4 regions of the Lysinibacillus sp. NPDC096382 genome follow, and region 3 is predicted to be linked to each of the others. Evidence: riboswitches for the same ligand, from Rfam matches in the RefSeq annotation. Region 3 holds a riboswitch; each other region holds the start of a gene.

Region 1 (4,725 bases), on a different contig from region 3:
AAAATACTCCCCTTAGATAAACAGATTTTATTTTTTAATCTGTCTACCTAATAGGGAGCATATCAAATTGAGTACCTGGGCATTTAAATTAATCTTGAATTGACTCAGCATACGATAGAATGCCAAGGCGTTTCATTTCGAGGATAGCATTATTAGCAACTACCTGTGATGTGCCATCTATCAAGCTCCCTCCTCTTTATAAGATTATTTTACATGCTTTAGTTATCCACAAGCACAAATTTTATAATTTCCTTAACAATCGAGTAGGAGAGGGTGAATTAACTCCCGACCTCTCACACCACCGTACTTACGGATCCGTATACAGATGTTCCATGAAGTCTGACGAACAGCGATTTTGTATTCTCCCTGTTCGTTTTGCTTTTCTGTCTCTCCTTGCCACTTGTATTCTCAGCCCTCTTAATGTCTCCTATTGGATTCACCATTTCTTCCACTAAGTAAGTCCATCTTTGGATTGTCTGCTTCATTGAACAAGTGAAATTCGAGTTTATTCCACACTCCTTCATGGTTCGGTCCTTCTCATGTAAACGGTACTATGACCTCTGCTGACTTCTGATGGTTCAGCTACCTATCGCTATGTAGGTTACAAAGTGTACTTTGCGTTTCCACCAGACTTCTCCGGGTAAGCGCATGCACTTTCACACCATCTATCCGTATCATTTACTCGATATGACCTTCGACAGAAAAGACTTTGTTTTGTTATGCAAACTCATCCAATCATACCTAGCCTTCTATAAAATTCGTGTTCCTCGGACCGGTGTTTTGCCTCCAGCTTCCTTCAGATTCCGCATCGCCACGGACACCTTGCTCTTGGCTAACCTCTACTTCTGTCTTCGGGGTTCGGGACTTACACCCCATTGTTCATACACATGCCGGGCGCATATAAAAAAACTTGACCTCATCAAAGAAGTCAAGTTTCTCCTTAAAATGTAGATTGTTGTACTTGTTGACGAAGTGTTTTTGCTGCTGCTACCATATTCATCAGTGCTGAGATAGTTTCTGGCTCCTTCCTTGTTTTTAAACCACAGTCAGGATTCACCCAAAATTGATTTTTTGATAAAACCTGTAAGCTATCCTGCATTATGCTTAGCATTTCCTTTTCACTCGGTACACGTGGACTATGGATATCATAAACACCTAGTCCAATTCCTTTTTCATACGGATTGACTTGCAGAGAAGAAATTAACTCGCCATGGCTACGTGACGTTTCGATGGAAATAACATCAGCGTCCAATGCACTAATTGGCTCGATAAAATCATTAAACTCGCAATAGCACATATGTGTATGGATTTGTGTTTCATCCTTAACGCTAGATGTAGCAAGTTTAAAAGCATTTACTGTCCACTCTAAGTACGTTCCCCAATTTTCTTTACGAAGCGGCAAGCCTTCTCGTAATGCTGGTTCATCAACCTGAATAATTGAAATGCCTGCAGCTTCTAGTGCTTCCACCTCTTCTCGGAGTGCCAAAGCAATCTGATATGTTACATCCTTTCGGGAAATATCATCCCGTACAAATGACCAATTTAAAATTGTCACAGGACCCGTAAGCATACCTTTTATATAGCGTTTCGTTTGGCTTTGAGCATAGGCTGTTTCTTTGACTGTCATCGGTGCTTCCCATGCAACGTCACCGTAAATAATTGGTGGCTTCACACAGCGGGAACCGTATGAAACAACCCATGCTTTCTCCGTAAATGCAAAACCTGTTAGTTTTTCCCCGAAATATTCAACCATATCTGTGCGCTCAAATTCACCGTGCACAAGAACGTCGATATCTAATTCCTCTTGAATAGTAATCCAACGCTTTGTCTCATGTTCTACAAATACTGCATAATCCTCATTTGAAATTTGTTTCTTGCGCCATGCACTTCGTGTACGTTTGACTTCATCCGATTGCGGAAAGCTCCCAATTGTTGTCGTTGGGAACAGTGGTAATTGCAATGCTTGCTGGTGAATCTTTTGCCGTGCTTTAAAATCGCTATGGCGTTCAAAGTCTTGTATCGACACTGTTCGAACCGCTTTTTGAACATCTTTATTTTGGCGAATCGGATGATTTTTCAACGCTTCAATCGCCTTCATACTTTCCGATAGTTTGTAATTTGAGGGACTGTCTTGGCCCTGTAAATATTTTGTTACTTCCATGATCTCAACTAATTTTTCATCCGCAAAGGCGAGGGCATTTTTAAGAACTGGTTCAAGCTTAGTTTCAAGTGTGGTCGTAATTGGAACATGCTGTAAGTTACATGAAGATTGAATCCATAGTTCTTTTGCGCCACTTAGTTGTTCAATGGCTTTAATAGTTGAGCTAACTTCTGCTAGATTGGAACGCCAAATATCTCTTCCATTAATAATACCAACAGCCAATATTTTATCTTTTGGGAAGCCAAATTGACGTAATGACTCCATATTTTTGCCGTAGCCATGCACAAAGTCTAACCCAATCCCACGAACAGGAAGTTTTACAATTGACTCATATGCTGATAATGATTCGAAATAAGTTTGTAGCATAATTTTAGCTTCGGGTACTGATGCAGCTAATTGTGTATAAATTTCTTGAACAAGTTTAACTTCCGCTTCATCTAATGTTGTGGCAAGAAGTGGTTCTTCTAATTGAATCCACTGTGCACCTGCATCCACGAGCTCCTTTAGGACCTGCGTATAAAGTGGTAGTAATGCTAAAATGAATGTAATCTGCGATAGTTTGTCATAGCCTTTCGTTAATTTACAAAATGTATAAGGGCCAATCAATGTAGGCTTTGCAGTAATACCAAACGCTTCCTTAGCCTCTAAAAAATCTGCCAATATTTTATTTTCTGTTAATTGCAAAGTTTGTCCATCGTATTCTGGCACGATATAATGATAATTTGTATTAAACCATTTCGTCATCTCACTAGCCACGGCTTTTTTACTACCACGAGCTACCCCATAGTATGTTTGTAAATCAACTTTGTCTCCCTGCCAATCAAAGCGCTTTGGAACTAAGCCAAACATCATTGCCGTATCTAACATTCTGTCATAAAGTGTGAAATCTCCAACAGTTATCAGGTCTATTCCGAGTTGAAGCTGCTTGTTAATTCGGGCTAGACGAATATCCTTTAAGTTCTGCAAAAATTCACCCTCTGAAAGCTCATTTTTCCAAAAAGCCTCTAAAGCCTTTTTCCATTCACGATCTTCTCCGATATACGGATAACCAACTATAGTACTTGTATAAATCATGTTCATCTCTCCGATCCATTAAGTATGCCTCGGCATTATTGAGTCCGGAATCGGCCCTATGTGCTTAGGCCAGTATGAGGGCCGACACGATGTCGGTCATTTCGGTCTTCTTTCCGATTCCGTGACATCGGCCAGGGGCTTTAACTTCTAATAAGAAGTAAAAAAAAAGCCACTCTCCTTTTTTTGGAAAATGGCTGTTATCTCAAATTAAAAATAGCTATGAAAAAACAATACGAAATTCTTACAAGATATCGCATGATTCTTTGTCGCACAGGGACGATACGGTCACATCTCACCACCTATTTCCACGTAGGTATTTGGTGTGTACTAGAAATTGGCAGGTCTCCTGGCTTCTCATCAACACGCCTCACAGCCTTCCCAGTTTCCCCAGTGGCAATTGTGATTTGCTCCGATATACAGTTGCGGGACAGCGTCGGATTTGCACCGACTTCCCTTTTAAGCCAAACTTTCATTTGGCACCAACTCTTACACATTATTTAATTATGTTTTACTATAACACATATTTTTCAGAAAAGTAGATTTATTTTCACGTTTGTTCAATCCAACTCTATCATATTGGGAGCCCTATACATCTAATTACTAAAATACACTTGTAAACAGAGGTATTTTTCGTTATTTTTGAGTTAGTTATCCAACTAACTAATAACAATGGAGGTGTCAATGAATGGCAAAGCCTACTGGTATTGAAAAATCAGATTTATTAATGGCTGCCAAGCAAAGTTTAGTAGAAAAAGGGATTGAAAAATTCACCTTAAAGGCTGTTGCTGAGCAAGCTGGTGTGACACAAGGAACTATTTATTATCATTTCAAATCAAAAGAGCAAATCATTCTCGAAATAGTTCAGGACATCTGTGAAAATTCTTGGCATGAGATTTTGACGACCGATCAAGAAATGATTCAATCTGCACTTCTTTCTGCAAAAAGTCGATATGAAGATGATGCCTTTTATCATAAATTATTTTTCACCTTAATCGTCTTTGGCTTTACGAACCCGACTATTAGACAGCAAATTGGACAAATTTTAGCGGCCGAAAATGAACATTTGCGTAATATTTTAAACAAATTATGGGATACATCACCAATTGATGGCGTGTCGATGGAAACTTGGAGCATTTTTTTCAACGCGCTAATTGATGGCTTGGCCATACAAGTGATGATGCGGGACGATTTCGATATAGATGTATTTTATCAGCAATTCGAAAAAATCCTTGAGACATTAAATCGTCTAGGAAAATAATTAGAGGAGGAACACTATGCGATTCTTTTTATGCTGGGGTTTTGGGATTTGGTTTGTAGCAAGTGCCGTGTTTCGATTTATAGGGCATTACTTTTTTACCCTTAAAGAACCTCCCCTCATGATAGCTACTTACATTTTAGCTTTTCCAATCGTTTGGCTAGCGACAATACCTATTTATTCTATAAAAAAAATAAAAGGTACAGAGCGATTACTGGCTGCTATCTGCATTGCA
Region 2 (4,725 bases), on a different contig from region 3:
GTGGTGCAAGTAAAAAGCCAACTTCACGGAGCTTTGCTGTAATTTCTTCAGGCTCAGACGTTGGAATTTTCAAATGAATTTGATGGTCTGGTGTATACTCCATCGTTCCTTCCTCACCAACTACTTCAGCTAAAGTCTTCATTTGTTGAGGCGTAAAGAACTTATTGGCTACCCCAGGACTAACCGCTAATTCAAAAATAGATTCGATTTTTTGTTGAACACGCTTAGGTGATACTTTCACAGCGTTTGTTCCCTTTACCATTGCAAGAGCTGCTGTTGCCATTTCAAGTGACGATTTGTTAGGCTTTGGTTGTGGTCTAATGGCTAAACTGGGCTTAATACGATTTGCATTAGGATCTGTCGCAAAATCATTACGCGCTACTCCTGTTTCTTGATTCATCGCCCATGGTTCATTTTCTTCCTTGAGTCGTTGATGTGGTCGTAACGATTGTTTTTCATCACCAAGTGTATATTTACGCTGATAACCACGTGGCGTAATCATCTTATTGTCGTAGAAGAATGTTGTTGAATTCCCAATAATAACTGTCGTTAACATGCCGATATCATGTTCAAGCATTTCTGCTAAAGTAGTCATCGTTATTTCCTGACGGTCACGATATGCGCTTTTCACAAGTCCAACTGGTGTATCTGGCGAACGATATTCCAATAAAATTCTTTGTGCCTCTACAATTTGTCTCGTACGACGGCCACTTTTCGGGTTATAAAGAGCAATAACAAAATCCGCCATTGCTGCCGCTTCTACTCTTTTTGCAATTAAATTCCAAGGTGTTAAGTGGTCACTTAAACTAATGGTACAGGCGTCATGCATAATTGGAGCACCTAGTAAACTTGCACACGAATTAATAGCTGAAATACCTGGAACAATTTCTACCTCGATACCAGTTGCCTCTGTCCAGCCTAGCTCGATTAATACCTCATACACTAATCCTGCCATCCCATAAACCCCGGCATCTCCACTAGAAATGACCGATACGATACTTCCAGCCTCTGCTTGACGTACCGCTTCCTGTGCACGTGAAACTTCCTCCGTCATACCAGTACTAATAATCGACTTTGCACTAACTAAATCCTGAATAAGCTCAACATACGTTTTATAGCCTATAATCATATCACTTTGTTGTAGTGCCTCCACAGCACGAGTCGTAATATGTTTAAAATCTCCAGGACCAAAGCCAACTACGAAAATCTTACCTTTTTGTGCCATTTCGTTACCCCTCTTTCACCTTTTCAATGCCTTTAATGGCTGTTGTTTGTGCTGTACGCTGTAACGAACCTTCCCGCAATGTAAAGACATGCTCATTATGTAACGACTCATGATTTAAATCTTGTACGAGTGCTCTCGCATGCTCCGTTGTTGGCACACGGTACCAATTTCCCTGAGGATATGCAATGACAACACAAGCATCTTTACATCTGCCATTACAGCGAGTTCTCGTCGTATGTATTTCCTTATCAAGCGCCAGCAACTGTATTTCATCACGGATCGCCTGTGTAATGTCCTCAGCATCTTTTTTCATACAGCTACTACCATTACAAATAAAAAGATGTGTTTTCATCCCCTCTAAATTCCAAGTTGTCATAGTCGTTCTCCCCTCATTTGCTTTTAGGAAAAAGAAAAACCTTTACTCTAGACGAAGAGTAAAGGTTTAGTAGAAGCCAAATAAAAACGAATATATACAGGTACTCGCTCTTGCTTCAACTTCTCCCTCCGAAAAGTTTGCATGCATCATCCCATAAGCAGGTTTCCTGACTTAAGCTTCCTTTTACTTTCGCGCCTTCCCAAGTTTTCACTAGTGGCATCCGCGATTTCATCAGCTATTACAGTAGCGGGGGCTGTATCGGACTTTCACCGATTTCCCTATTATCTTGAATATTCAAGCACTTATGGACGTTTTATATGAATTTTTAATATATCAAGTATGCCTCGGCATAATTGCATGACAGCCGCCGGAGGCTTTAACTTCTTTCAGCAAGTACAGGTGTTTTGACACCCGCTGAAAAGAACTTAAATCAGCATTCATCTTACCATCTATAGAGGTAGGAGACTTCTGTAGCTAACGCTTCACTTTCGCTACAAAAGACATTTGCTGAAAGAATTTTAATGTAATTGAAAACTGTTTCTATCATAGCTTATTTTTTAAAAATTTCAATATTACTTTCTTAATTTGTGACAATTTTTTTAAAATTCTATAGAAAAACGCGACATTTCTTTTTGATTTATCTAAATTTTCGACGTAGACTATTAATTTAAAATTTTTCTATAAAAATCATAGCATATATATGGAAATTCATGTTACACTTTGTCGTGAAATCTCACAACTTCATCTTTTTTCGGTGCGAATTGTTCAGCATTTCGCTTAAAAGGGAAGCCGGTTCAAGTCCGGCGCGGTCCCGCCACTGTACTAGGGAGTTTTATAGAGAATGTCACTGTCCAAAGGATGGGAAGGCCTATAAAACGTTGAACTAAAGCCAGGAGACCTGCCGAAAAATATGTGATCGTTTCAACCTACGAGGATGGGTGTGCGGCTTAGCAGATTAGAATTTTATTTGCTTTTTTAGCATGCACTTTTCCACTATCGGAGAAGTGCTTTTTTTCATTCAGAAGAGACTCCATCTCAAGGTAGTAGATGAGTACAGATATGGTTCCAACCGGGCCAAAACACCTACTGAATGAAAAAAAGCTTCCGGCGGATGTCACGGACTTTGAAAGGAATGAATTGTGCTTGCACAATTCAAAATCCGGACGCATTGTTTATCTGCGCGAAAGCGAAGCGGCAGCGGCAAATGTTTTCTGTAGCGAAAGCATAGCGACAGCTACAAATGTTTTCTGTAGCGAAAGCGAAGCGGCAGCTACAAATGTTTTCTGTAGCGAAAGCGAAGCGGCAGCTACAAATGTTTTCTGTAGCGAAAGCGAAGCGGCAGCTACAATTACGCCAAGGCGAAATTTTATCGATCGCATACTAATTCGAAAAATTTTAAAGCTAGGAGGAGAGATTCTTGAAATTTTCAGGTTGGAAGCTTAGTTATTTCTTATTGGCATTTTTATTCGTGCCAAATCGCGCATTTGCGATGCATATTATGGAGGGCTTTTTGCCAATTGAATGGGCGATTTTTTGGTGGGTCGTATCGATTCCATTTATTATTTTAGGATTACGTTCTATTCGAAAAACCATTGAAGAAAATCCTGAAACAAAAATGATATTAGGGCTATCGGGTGCCTTTGCCTTTGTACTATCTGCCTTAAAAATCCCTTCTGTAACAGGGAGTTGTTCGCATCCAACTGGAGTTGGACTTGGGACAGTTCTTTTTGGACCATTAGCGATGAGTGTTATCGGAACAATCGTATTATTATTCCAATCTTTACTGTTAGCACATGGTGGGCTTACAACATTAGGGGCAAATACCTTTTCCATGGCAATTATGGGCCCTATTATCGCTTACTATGTATTTAAGGGCTCACAAAAACTGGGATTATCATTTTCAGTAGCCGTCTTTTTAGCAGCAATGCTTGGTGATTTAGGTACATATGTTGTCACTTCAGTGCAACTAGCTCTTGCCTTCCCTTCTGAAGTCGGTGGCTTTATGGCTTCATTCACAAAATTTGCTGGTATTTTTGCGTTAACACAAATTCCTCTTGCTGTTAGTGAAGGAATTTTAACAGTGATCGTTATGAATTTTCTGAAAAAATACAATGTGAGTGAATTAAAAGCTCTACGTGTTTTCTCAACAAAGGAGGCTCACTAACATGAAAAAGAACTTACTGCTCTTAGCCATTGTTGTGTTCCTAGCAATTATCCCCCTATTTATTCAAAAAGGTGCAGAATTCGAGGGGGCTGATGGTGAAGCGGAAGCAGCAATTAGTGAAATTGATGCTAGCTACGAGCCATGGTTTGAAAGCTTATGGGAGCCACCAAGTGGTGAAATTGAAAGCTTATTATTCGCACTACAAGCTGCTATTGGCGCTGGATTTATCGGCTATTTCATTGGCTTAATGCGTGGCAAACATAAAGAGGGTTAAGCGATGTTACTCATTGATAAGTATGCTTATTTGAATAAATTAGCGTCTGTTCATCCGTTAGAAAAAACGACGTTATCCCTTGGACTACTTATATTGTCGCTTATCATGAGAGATGAACGAATGTCACTCATTACATTTATTGTGATGAGTGCTTTTATCATTTTAGGCGCAAAAATCCCTGCTAAATATTATGCTAAATTACTATTGCTACCTGGATTTTTTTTACTATCAAGTTTAGTGTCAATTTTAATTTCTATAGCGCCAACAACTAGCACGTTACCAACGTATATTTGGTCATTTTCATTTAATAGTTGGACGATTTTTATCGGCAGAGCGAGCCTCGTGACAGCGCAACAGCTTTTTTTCATCGTCCTTGGCAGCATTAGCTGTTTGTATTTTTTAATTCTCACAACATCAGTCCAATCTATTTGTTACGTGCTAAGACAATGGCGACTTCCAACTCTATTTGTAGAGCTAGTAGAGCTAACGTATCGTTTTATTTTTATCTTTTTAGATAGTATGCAAAAAATTCATCTTGCCCAGCAGGCTCGTCTAGGATACAGCTCCCCTATGCAGTGGCTCCGTTCGGTATCAATGTTAATTGCAGCTTTATTTGTCGAGATGTTCCAACGAAGTCGTGAGCTAAACAATGCGATGGAAGCGCGTGGTGGCGAAACTGTTTATTG
Region 3 (4,725 bases):
TAATAAATTTAAAAAACCCTTCACTGACTACCTAAATCAAAAAGCAAAAATAAATGGCTATAAAAAGATGCAATCATTTAACTTTTGGGCACCTATTACAACAAAAAAACAAAAAATTGAATACGAAGATGCTGTTAATTTTATTTTGGAGCATTTTAGTGAATTCGGAACAGAATTAGAAAATTTCTCTAAAAAGGCATTTAGTGAAGGATGGATAGAAGCTGAAGATCGTGCAAATAAGTCCGCTGTTGCATTTTGTTCAGGTTTTCCACTTTCGAAAGAATCAAGAATTTTCATGACATTTGGCGGTACAATTACAGATGTATTAACACTTGCTCATGAATTAGGACATGCCTTCCATAACGATGCAATGAAATCTATTAATGGCGTGAATAAACAATATCCAATGAGCATTGCTGAAACTGCTTCAACGTTTTCAGAGATGATTATATTAGATGCGGCAATGCAAAAAGCTGAATCTACTAATGAAAAATTATTTTTGCTTGATGAGAAATTAAAGCGTAGTGTCATGAATTTCATGAATATTCATTCTCGGTTTTTATTTGAAAAGAAATTTTATGAAGAACGTAAAGAAGGAATTGTTTCATCATCACGCTTAAACGAAATTATGCAAGAAGCAATAGATGAAGGCTATGATGGTTCTCTTGATAATCCTTCACTGCATTCATGGATATGGACACCACATTATTATATGACACAATCTCCTTTTTATAATTTTCCATATTCATTCGGATATTTGTTTGCATTGAGTTTATTTGCAAAGGCAAAAGAAGAAGGTAAAGAATTCGAAAGATGTTATTTAGATTTGCTTCGCGATTCAGGGAGTATGTGCACAGAGGAATTAGTGATGAAACATTTAGGTGATGATATCACTTCGGAAGCTTTTTGGAAAAAGGGAATAGAATTATGCATTAAAGATGTGGATGAATTTATCAAATTAAGTAGAGAGTGTATCATTATTTAAAGATGACGAACCTTAATGACAAAAGAAAATAATCCAACCGCCATTTGTAAGTGGACTTTCCCAGTAGCCTTATACTAAAGGTGCAGATGAGGTGAGGTAATGGTGTTAAGAAAATATTTAAGTATTATTTCATTGTTATTGTTTTCTTTGTTCATTATTTTCGCCTTTATTACACCAATTGAAGTGAACGGAACCTCGGAAATTGGGGACATTGTGGTTATTTCTTTAATAATCGCTTCATTTCTAACTGCATTTTTTAGCCAAAAGGGGAAGTTGAGAATTTTTGCGTTAATTGTTTCCGCGATGCCACTGCTTTTTCTACTAGGATTGATAGTACTACCGATATTTTATTTATTAGAGCAATAAGCGGGTACGTTCTTTGAAGATGGTGAAGTTATTAATATTCAATTCACGAATATCAAAACAAAAAGACAGAGTTCATTAGGTGAATCTGAAACTTTAACACCAAAATTCTTTTTAATCCTACCAATATGGGCTATTGGGGTACTATTGATGTGGAAATTTCTTACCAAAAACAAATTGGAAAATGCTTTTTGTTTCAGAATAATATTGAGCAACTCTATTGCTTTGGTTAACTATTCCTATCGGTTTAAAGTTTGCGTTTCAATTTATATAAGAAGATCGAGGAGAAGATATATTTGTTGTTTGATCACCTAAATGGGTTTGAAAATTGATAAATAGAGTGGTGATAAAGTGGACAATGCAAATTCTTTATGCCGTTTTCGAGAATGATATTCAATTGCCGATTTTGGATATTACACATCCCCTTTTCAACGCAAGTATTGATGAACAAGCGTATCATTTGAGCTGTCTCAAGTCAGCCAAGAGCATTGAATCATTAAAAAAGATGCCTGGCTTTATCCGCAACATCTTTGTGAAAATGTCGAATGTTGACAATTCCTATCTTAGCGGCATGCGTACTTTGCTGTACAAACTTGGCCCCGACTTAACCAACGGGATAAAATTAGGTTTCCGGGACAAGTGGGCGGTGAAGCAAACTTCTTTCATGGGACTCCGGATCAGGCTGAGGGATCTTTGCCGGCGCCAGTCGGAAATTTTGCTCCCCCAGCTCAAGCAATTCCCTGAACGGAACCTTTGTTTCTTCAATATCGCTGGGGGAGCCGCTACCGACAGTATTAACACCTTAATTCTCATTCAAGAATCGGACCCAGAATTATTAAAGGAACGCAAGATTGAAATCAATATTTTAGATATCGATACTTACGGCCCCAATTTTGCCAAACGATGCATCGACGTTTTGAAGAAGCCAGGGGAACGCTTTCAAGACCTGGACATTACCCTCAATATTATTCATTATGACTGGAATCAACCAGAGGCATTATTAAAGATGTGTTTAGAACGTTTCGACTGGATTCAGCTCTGTTCATCGGAGGGCGGTCTATTTGAGTACGGTTCGGATTCAGATATCATTGAAAATCTAAACCATTTCTATACTAACTCTCCGGAGGACGCTAGGGTCACGGGTTCATTAATTTTTGACCGAGCGCATGTAAATCCGGGATACTTGGGATTTACAGAGTTTGTTGGCGTGCAAATCCAATATCTTGGGCTAGAGGGATTGCAGCGGATTTTAAGTCAAACCTCTTGGGTTTTGGAAGAATCCCATGAAATTGATACGATCTATCTTCTGTTTTCATTGAAGAAGCGTGACTAAAAATAAAAAGTAGTTACATGAGGCCAGGGTTAAGTTAGTCATAATATATAAGATTTTTATTATATTCAGAAAATGAAATTGACGTGAACATTAGCGCATGTTATGTTTAATACTAATTTCATAGCAACCATTACAAGTTTGAGTGAAATAAACTTTCATTCAATTAAAAGGAAAATGGGTGTAAATCCCATGCTGTCCCGCAGCTGTAAATGAGGAGTTTTGTTTCGATAACCACTGAGTAATTACTTGGGAAGGTGAAGCAAAATCATGATTCATGAGCCAGAATGCCTGCTTGTAAAGAGATTCATTGATGATCTACGAAAGATAGGGAGATGGATAGAGGCTTACTTATAGTAAGTTATTCTGTCCTTATTCTTTTGGAATAAGGTTTTTTTTATGCCTTCTTTCAATCTTTAGATTCTTCATTTAGTGCACCACAAACAAAGAAGGAGACAGAAAATGAGATTGACAAAGTATTTACTTCCTTTCACGCTTATTTTGATGTTCAGTTTACTCACTGGCTGTACAAGCAATGAAAAGGGAGAGACAGCATCGAAACAACAGACAGACGAAAAAATGATAACGATTGGGTGGCCATTAGATGTAGGTCCATTAAATCCCCATACATATTTACCAAATCAAATGACAGCACAAGCAATGGTCTATGAATCATTGGTTGAATATAACGACGATGGGACAATTACACCGAAATTAGCGGAAAGTTGGGACATCTCTAATGATAAAACTGCTTATACTTTTCATTTAAGAAAAGATGTTAAGTATTCAGACGGAACAGCTTTTAATGCAGATAATGTAATACGAAACTTTGATGCCGTTTTAGCAAACCGTGATATGCATTCTTGGATGGGTATGGTAAACCATATAAAAGAGGTTGTGAAAGTGGATGAATTTACAATTCGTTTGCAATTGGATGAACCGTATTATCCTGTTTTAAACGAACTTGCCTTTGTAAGACCTTTCCGTTTTTTAGGTGATAATGGATTCCCTAAAGGTGATGCGACCCAAGATGCAATTAAAGCGCCAATTGGGACAGGCCCATGGGTTTTAACAGATTACAAAAAGGATGAGTACGCTCTATTCAGTCGCAACGAAAACTACTGGGGGGAAAAACCTCTTGTAGAACAAATAAAAGTAAAAATCATCCCTGATTCAGAATCTATTTCATTGGCCTTTGAAAACGAAGAATTAGATTTAATATATGGTCGAGGCATTATTAGTTTAGATAATTATACATATTTAAAAGATAGTGGTAAATATAAAACCGCTACGTCTGAACCTTTGTCTACAAAAGCGCTACTGTTCAATACACAGTCTGGCCCGTTAGCAGAATTGAAGGTTCGCCAAGCGATTCAATATGCAATCAATAAGGAACAAATGGTTGATAGTATAACACATGGTACAGAAAAGGTTGCCAATACACTTTTTTGGGATGCTATTCCATATGCCAATATTGATTTAGCGCCAATTTTATATAATCCCAAAAAAGCACAACAATTGCTAGATGAAGCGGGATGGAAGCTACAGAAGGGTGAAAAAATTCGCTCTAAAAACGGACAGCCACTAACATTAGATTTAATCTACATTGCTACAGATGCGATTCAAAAGCCAATGGCGGAACTAATGCAAGGTGAACTAGCAAAAATAGGGGTACAGTTGAATTTAGAAGGCGCAGATGTGATGGTAGGTCTGCAAAAATTAATGGATAATCAGGTTGATATTAATTTCTGGCGTACAAATGGACCACCAACAGATCCACATAGCTTTGCTAATGAATCAGCTACACCAAACGCTAATGGTGTCTATGAAGCAAAATTAGGCTTACCAAATGCCAAAGAAATCGATACTAAAATTCATCAATTATTAGTAGGTACAGATGAAAAAGAGCGCGTGCAACTTTATACGGATATTTTAACAAAGTTCCATGACCAAGCACTATTCTATCCTATATCTTACGAAACCAATAACGTGATTTATCAGCCATATATGAAAGATTTTGCTCCACGTGCATCTGAATATGATATTC
Region 4 (4,725 bases), on a different contig from region 3:
CTTTCGCACCATATCTAAAATTTGACGTTGATGAGCAATATCTAGATGGTTCGTTGGCTCATCTAGCAGCAATATTTCAGCTGTTTGTGCAAGAGCTTGGGCTACAAAAACTCTTTGCTGCTCACCGCCCGACAAAAATTCCATCGGTGTCTGTTCATAGCGTTTCACACCAGTTTGCATCATGGCATGTTGGACTGCTTGTTCATCGCGATCAGTCCAGCTTGAAAAGAAGCCTGTTTGATGTGGATAACGCCCAAGTGATACTGCCTCCCGTACACTATTTGAAAAAGCATTAGCATGTAATTGTGGTAGCACTGCCATTTTTTTTGCTAATGCACGAGCATTGTAAGAGCTGCTACTTTTACCATCTACTAATATAGTGCCTGCAGTTGCTGGTAGAATACCACTTATTACTTTTAACAGTGTGGATTTCCCGCTACCATTCGGCCCTAAGATCCCTAGTATTTTGCCTTTTTCAACTGAAAAACTTATATCCTGGACGATAGGTACGTCTTCATAGCCACCGGAAAGATGTTCAACAACAATCATGCCCGTACCCCCTTGCTTCTACGTTGCTTGTAAAAAATATAGGAAAAAACGGGTGCCCCAATAAATGCAGTAATGACACCAATCGGTAGCTCTCTTGGCATAATAATTGTTCGCGCTATTAAATCACAAATAATTAGCAAAGTTGCCCCATTTAAAAATGATAATGGCAATAAGTGTCGGTGATCAGAACCCCAAATCATTCTCGTCATATGAGGAACGACTAAACCAACAAAGCCAATCGTTCCAGAAACAGCTACCGCAGCTCCTGTCAACATTGATCCACCCACTAAAATAATATATTTACTGCGCTTAACATTAACACCTAAATGCTTCGCGCGTTCTTCACCATATAGCAGAACATTTAACTCGCGCCTTTGTGTCCAAAGCATAATGGTGCCAATTATGACAAACGGGATAATCATCTGAACATAAGGCCAACCACGCATCGATACTGAACCGAGCAGCCATCCGATAACTTGGCGAAGCTCTTCACCAGATAATGCAATCATTAAAGAAATCAAGGAACCTAAAAATGAACTAAATATAACCCCCGTTAAAATAAGAGTTTCCATTTTTAACGAGCGGTCTACTATTCTAGCAAAGCCCATAACAGCTACCATCGTTAATATGGCACCTATCATACTAAAGGTCGGCAATGTAAAATGACCTACTACAGGTATTGATATACTAAAAAAAATCGTCATAACTGCGCCAACTGATGCACCAGAGGAAACACCTAACGTATAAGGGTCAGCCAAAGGGTTTTTTAATAAGCCTTGAAAAGCTGCCCCTGCAATTGCAAGTGACGCCCCTACAAGCCCTGCAAGCAAAACTCGAGGTAATCGAATTTTCCATAAAATATTGGCGGCTGTTTCATCAGCCGCCTTATTCCACAATACTTCTAGCGGAATATGAACCGAGCCTATCGCCACACCACACCAGATGCTAATGATTAGAAGCGTAATTGCTGTTACATAGGCTACAATTTTTTTACTCATTTAAACGCCTCAGGGTAGACGGCCTTCGCTAATTCCTCAAGACCATCTGCTAAACGGGGACCTTGACGACTTGTTATATTTTCATCCACTTGTACTATGGCTTTATTTTTCACGGCAGAGATTGTCTCAAATCCTGCACGTTGTGGAATTTTCGTTAAAATATCAGGTACGTAATTATATGCCACAACAATGACATCTGGATTTTTTGCGATAATTTGTTCAGCATCAATTTTATACCAGCTATTTGAATCTGCTGCCACATTTTCGGCATGAATCATTTCTAGCATTTCATTCATAAATGTACCTTTACCAGCTGTATAAATTTCTGGCTCATCAGACGACTCTACAAAGACTTTTTTCGCCTCAACACCGTCAAGTTTTGTTTCAACTTCTTTAACTTTTGCCTTCATATTTGCCACAATTTTTTTAGCCTCTTCTAGTTTTCCTGTTGCACGACCAAGCTGTTCAATTGTTGTGTAAGTTTCATTAAAGTTTTTTGTATCCGCTACAACAAATACTTTTACACCTGCCGCCTCAAGCTGTTCAATAGCTCCTTTTGAATAACCCATACCCGACGCATGCGCAAAAACGATATCTGGCGTTAAAGCAATAATTTTTTCAATATTATAATCCATACCGCCAACCTTTTCTTTTTTAGTAACCTCTGGTGGATAATCGTCATTATCTGTCACACCAACTATTTCATTATTTAAGCCTAGGCCAAATAAAATTTCTGTGTTACTCGGAATGAGTGAGACAATTTTTTCAGGAGGTGCCTCTAGCGTAATATTCTTGCCAGTAGCATCCGTTATCGTCATTGGGAATGTTGCTTGTTCTACTTTTGTTGTCTCTTGTTGCTCAGAAGATGACGGCTTTTCATTTGTCGCCTCTTTTGTATTACATGCAGCAAGTAAGCCAATAGCTAAAAATGCTGATAACCCTATTTTCCAAATTTTCTTCATGTGAATCCTCCTTAGTCTATTTGTGCGTATAGTTTTTATTGTTTTTTTGATTTATCGATACGTTTTAGTTTTTGATCGCCTAACATTTTGGATTTATCGCCCAACTTTTTGAGTTTATCACCTAACATTTTGGATTTATCGCCCATGTTTTCAAATTTATTGACATTCATCTTCCAAAACAAATACCCCTCATCATAAAATAATGAGGGGGTCAAATTTGCACAAAAATACATATACAAAATCCACCATCCTATCCTCGTAGGCTACAACGTGTTTTCTATAAAGGCAGGTCTCCTGGCTCGTGCTCCATACGCTTTTTCAAGCCTTCCCGAAATTTTCAGTGGCGCAGATTGAAAAAACTCACACATACAGTGGCGGGACCGCATCGGAATTACACCGATTTCCCTTTTCACTTTACTAAAGTAAAGAACCTTTATAATATTCAGTTGATTTTATTATACATGAAAATGAAAGAAGTCGCCTCCATTCGAGACGACTTCTAAACAATCAATTATACCTTGGCATAATTGCGTCCGGGATCGGCTTTGTGCTTAGGCCTGCGTGATGCAGGTCAGTTAGCCGTTATCGCATGGATGCGATGATTTTAGGCTAACATCCTATGTGAACTTCTTTCCGATTCCGTGACATTCGCCAGAGGCTTTGGGCCAACGTGATGTTGGTCACTCAGTAGTCGCCACAGGACGTGGCGTTCTTAGACTGAGTTCCTCTATTTCAGCAGGTGTTTGGACACCTGCCGAAATAAGTTAGACTATATCTGAAAAATACTGTACCGTTTTCATTGGTGCACCCATTTCTCGTAATGCCCATGTGTGCTCTAAATAAATATCTGCTAGCTTCTCATATTTGCCGCCGAATCTTTGTGCCCATTCGACAGCTACAACACTTTCATATAAATGTGCCATTTTCTCTGCAACCCTTTTTGCCTCAAACGTTTTCGTTGCATCATCTAAACGGCTAAATGTTTGCAAAGTTGCACCTAGTTTTGCTAATTGCTCCGCTACAATTTCGACTAATGGACTGTCAGGTAGTTTTTCTAGGCGCTCTTCCATGACACGAACAAACAAATCATGCACATGAAACTTATCAACTAAGCGAATGAGCTCTAAAGCTAAAATATTCGCAGTCCCTTCCCACACAGTAAGTACCTGTGCATCTCTTAATAACCTAGGTGTAACAAAATCTTCAATATAGCCGTTTCCGCCATGTAATTCAATGGCTTCACTAGCATAATGTACAGCTTGCTCTGCCGTTTCTTTTTTCATGATCGCAATATACAAGCGGTTTAAAATAATGTCTTCTTTATTCCCTCGCCCACTAGTTACTTTATCGTACAGCTGAATAAGATCAAAAACTGTGGCAACTTCTACATGAAGCTTGGCAGCGAATTTCCCTAGTGTATCCTGAATCATAGGATATTGCGTTAAAGACTTACCAAACGCATAACGATTTGTCACATAATGCTTCGCCTCTAAATATCCACGGCGCATAATACCGATAGAAGCAACCGCATTGCAAATTCTTGATAAATTAAGTGCCTCCAGCATATAATAAATTCCTTTATTCGGATCACCTACGACATAAGCTAGTGCACCATCAAATTCCACCTCACCTGAAGGCACTGCTTTAACGCCAAGTTTATCCTTTAAACGCCGAATGCGTAGGTTATTAACTGTGCCATCCTCATTTCGCCATGGAACTGCAAACAATGTTAAGCCCTTTGAGCCTGCCTGAGCCTCTTCCATGCGCGCCAATACCATGGTTACTCCACACATTCCTGCATTAGATGCAAAATATTTCTCTCCATATAAAAGATACTGATTGCCGTCCTGTCTTGCCTTCACAACATTCGCTCCAACATCAGAGCCACCTTGACGTTCCGTTAAAAACGTGGCCCCCTCATATAGCTCTGTCTCTCCTGTTGCACAAACATGTGGTAAAAAGCGCGCTTTCACCTCATCACTCGCATAATGATCAAGGAGATAAGCCGTTGCCATCGTTAAAGTAACAGGACAGTAAAAGCCTGGCTCAGCATGTGATAGTATATAGCCTTGAGCAAAGCTATAGACATAGTTACCCTTTCTACCTAATTGCGGAATATCCTTATGCACATAGCCAACAATGCCGGTATTGTACGTCTCTTCAATTGTTCTTTTATAGCCATCATTGACCCAAACCTCTGACACTTCTTCACCATA

Evidence for each region. A riboswitch is a leader RNA that binds a small molecule or an ion and turns the genes downstream of it on or off. The one in region 3 is predicted to bind cobalamin.
Region 1: it holds a riboswitch for cobalamin, as region 3 does, so the genes downstream of both, metE (5-methyltetrahydropteroyltriglutamate--homocysteine S-methyltransferase) here and nikA (nickel ABC transporter substrate-binding protein) in region 3, are expected to answer to the same signal.
Region 2: it holds a riboswitch for cobalamin, as region 3 does, so the genes downstream of both, ACIQZA_RS23850 (hypothetical protein) here and nikA (nickel ABC transporter substrate-binding protein) in region 3, are expected to answer to the same signal.
Region 4: it holds a riboswitch for cobalamin, as region 3 does, so the genes downstream of both, ACIQZA_RS16355 (hypothetical protein) here and nikA (nickel ABC transporter substrate-binding protein) in region 3, are expected to answer to the same signal.

What each region holds. Positions count from the first base shown of each region.
Region 1 covers NZ_JBIWFC010000034.1:29-4,753, forward strand. Annotated here, with positions in the region: gene metE (5-methyltetrahydropteroyltriglutamate--homocysteine S-methyltransferase) at 941-3,235, opposite strand; cobalamin riboswitch at 3,555-3,734, opposite strand; gene ACIQZA_RS25140 (TetR/AcrR family transcriptional regulator) at 3,921-4,493, shown strand; gene ACIQZA_RS25145 (DUF5367 domain-containing protein) at 4,510-4,725, shown strand, end outside.
Region 2 covers NZ_JBIWFC010000027.1:40,600-45,324, reverse strand. Annotated here, with positions in the region: gene cobJ (precorrin-3B C(17)-methyltransferase) at 1-1,225, opposite strand, end outside; gene ACIQZA_RS23855 ((2Fe-2S) ferredoxin domain-containing protein) at 1,230-1,601, opposite strand; cobalamin riboswitch at 1,741-1,922, opposite strand; cobalamin riboswitch at 2,337-2,521, shown strand; gene ACIQZA_RS23850 (hypothetical protein) at 2,649-3,044, shown strand; gene ACIQZA_RS23845 (energy-coupling factor ABC transporter permease) at 3,019-3,765, shown strand; gene ACIQZA_RS23840 (energy-coupling factor ABC transporter substrate-binding protein) at 3,767-4,039, shown strand; gene cbiQ (cobalt ECF transporter T component CbiQ) at 4,043-4,725, shown strand, end outside.
Region 3 covers NZ_JBIWFC010000002.1:258,730-263,454, reverse strand. Annotated here, with positions in the region: gene ACIQZA_RS05070 (M3 family oligoendopeptidase) at 1-985, shown strand, start outside; gene ACIQZA_RS05065 (histidine kinase) at 1,085-1,351, shown strand; gene ACIQZA_RS05060 (hypothetical protein) at 1,707-2,681, shown strand; cobalamin riboswitch at 2,799-2,991, shown strand; gene nikA (nickel ABC transporter substrate-binding protein) at 3,141-4,725, shown strand, end outside.
Region 4 covers NZ_JBIWFC010000012.1:4,949-9,673, reverse strand. Annotated here, with positions in the region: gene ACIQZA_RS16370 (adenosylcobinamide amidohydrolase) at 1-549, opposite strand, end outside; gene ACIQZA_RS16365 (FecCD family ABC transporter permease) at 546-1,547, opposite strand; gene ACIQZA_RS16360 (ABC transporter substrate-binding protein) at 1,544-2,509, opposite strand; gene ACIQZA_RS16355 (hypothetical protein) at 2,545-2,748, opposite strand; cobalamin riboswitch at 2,777-2,959, opposite strand; gene ACIQZA_RS16350 (acyl-CoA dehydrogenase family protein) at 3,274-4,725, opposite strand, start outside.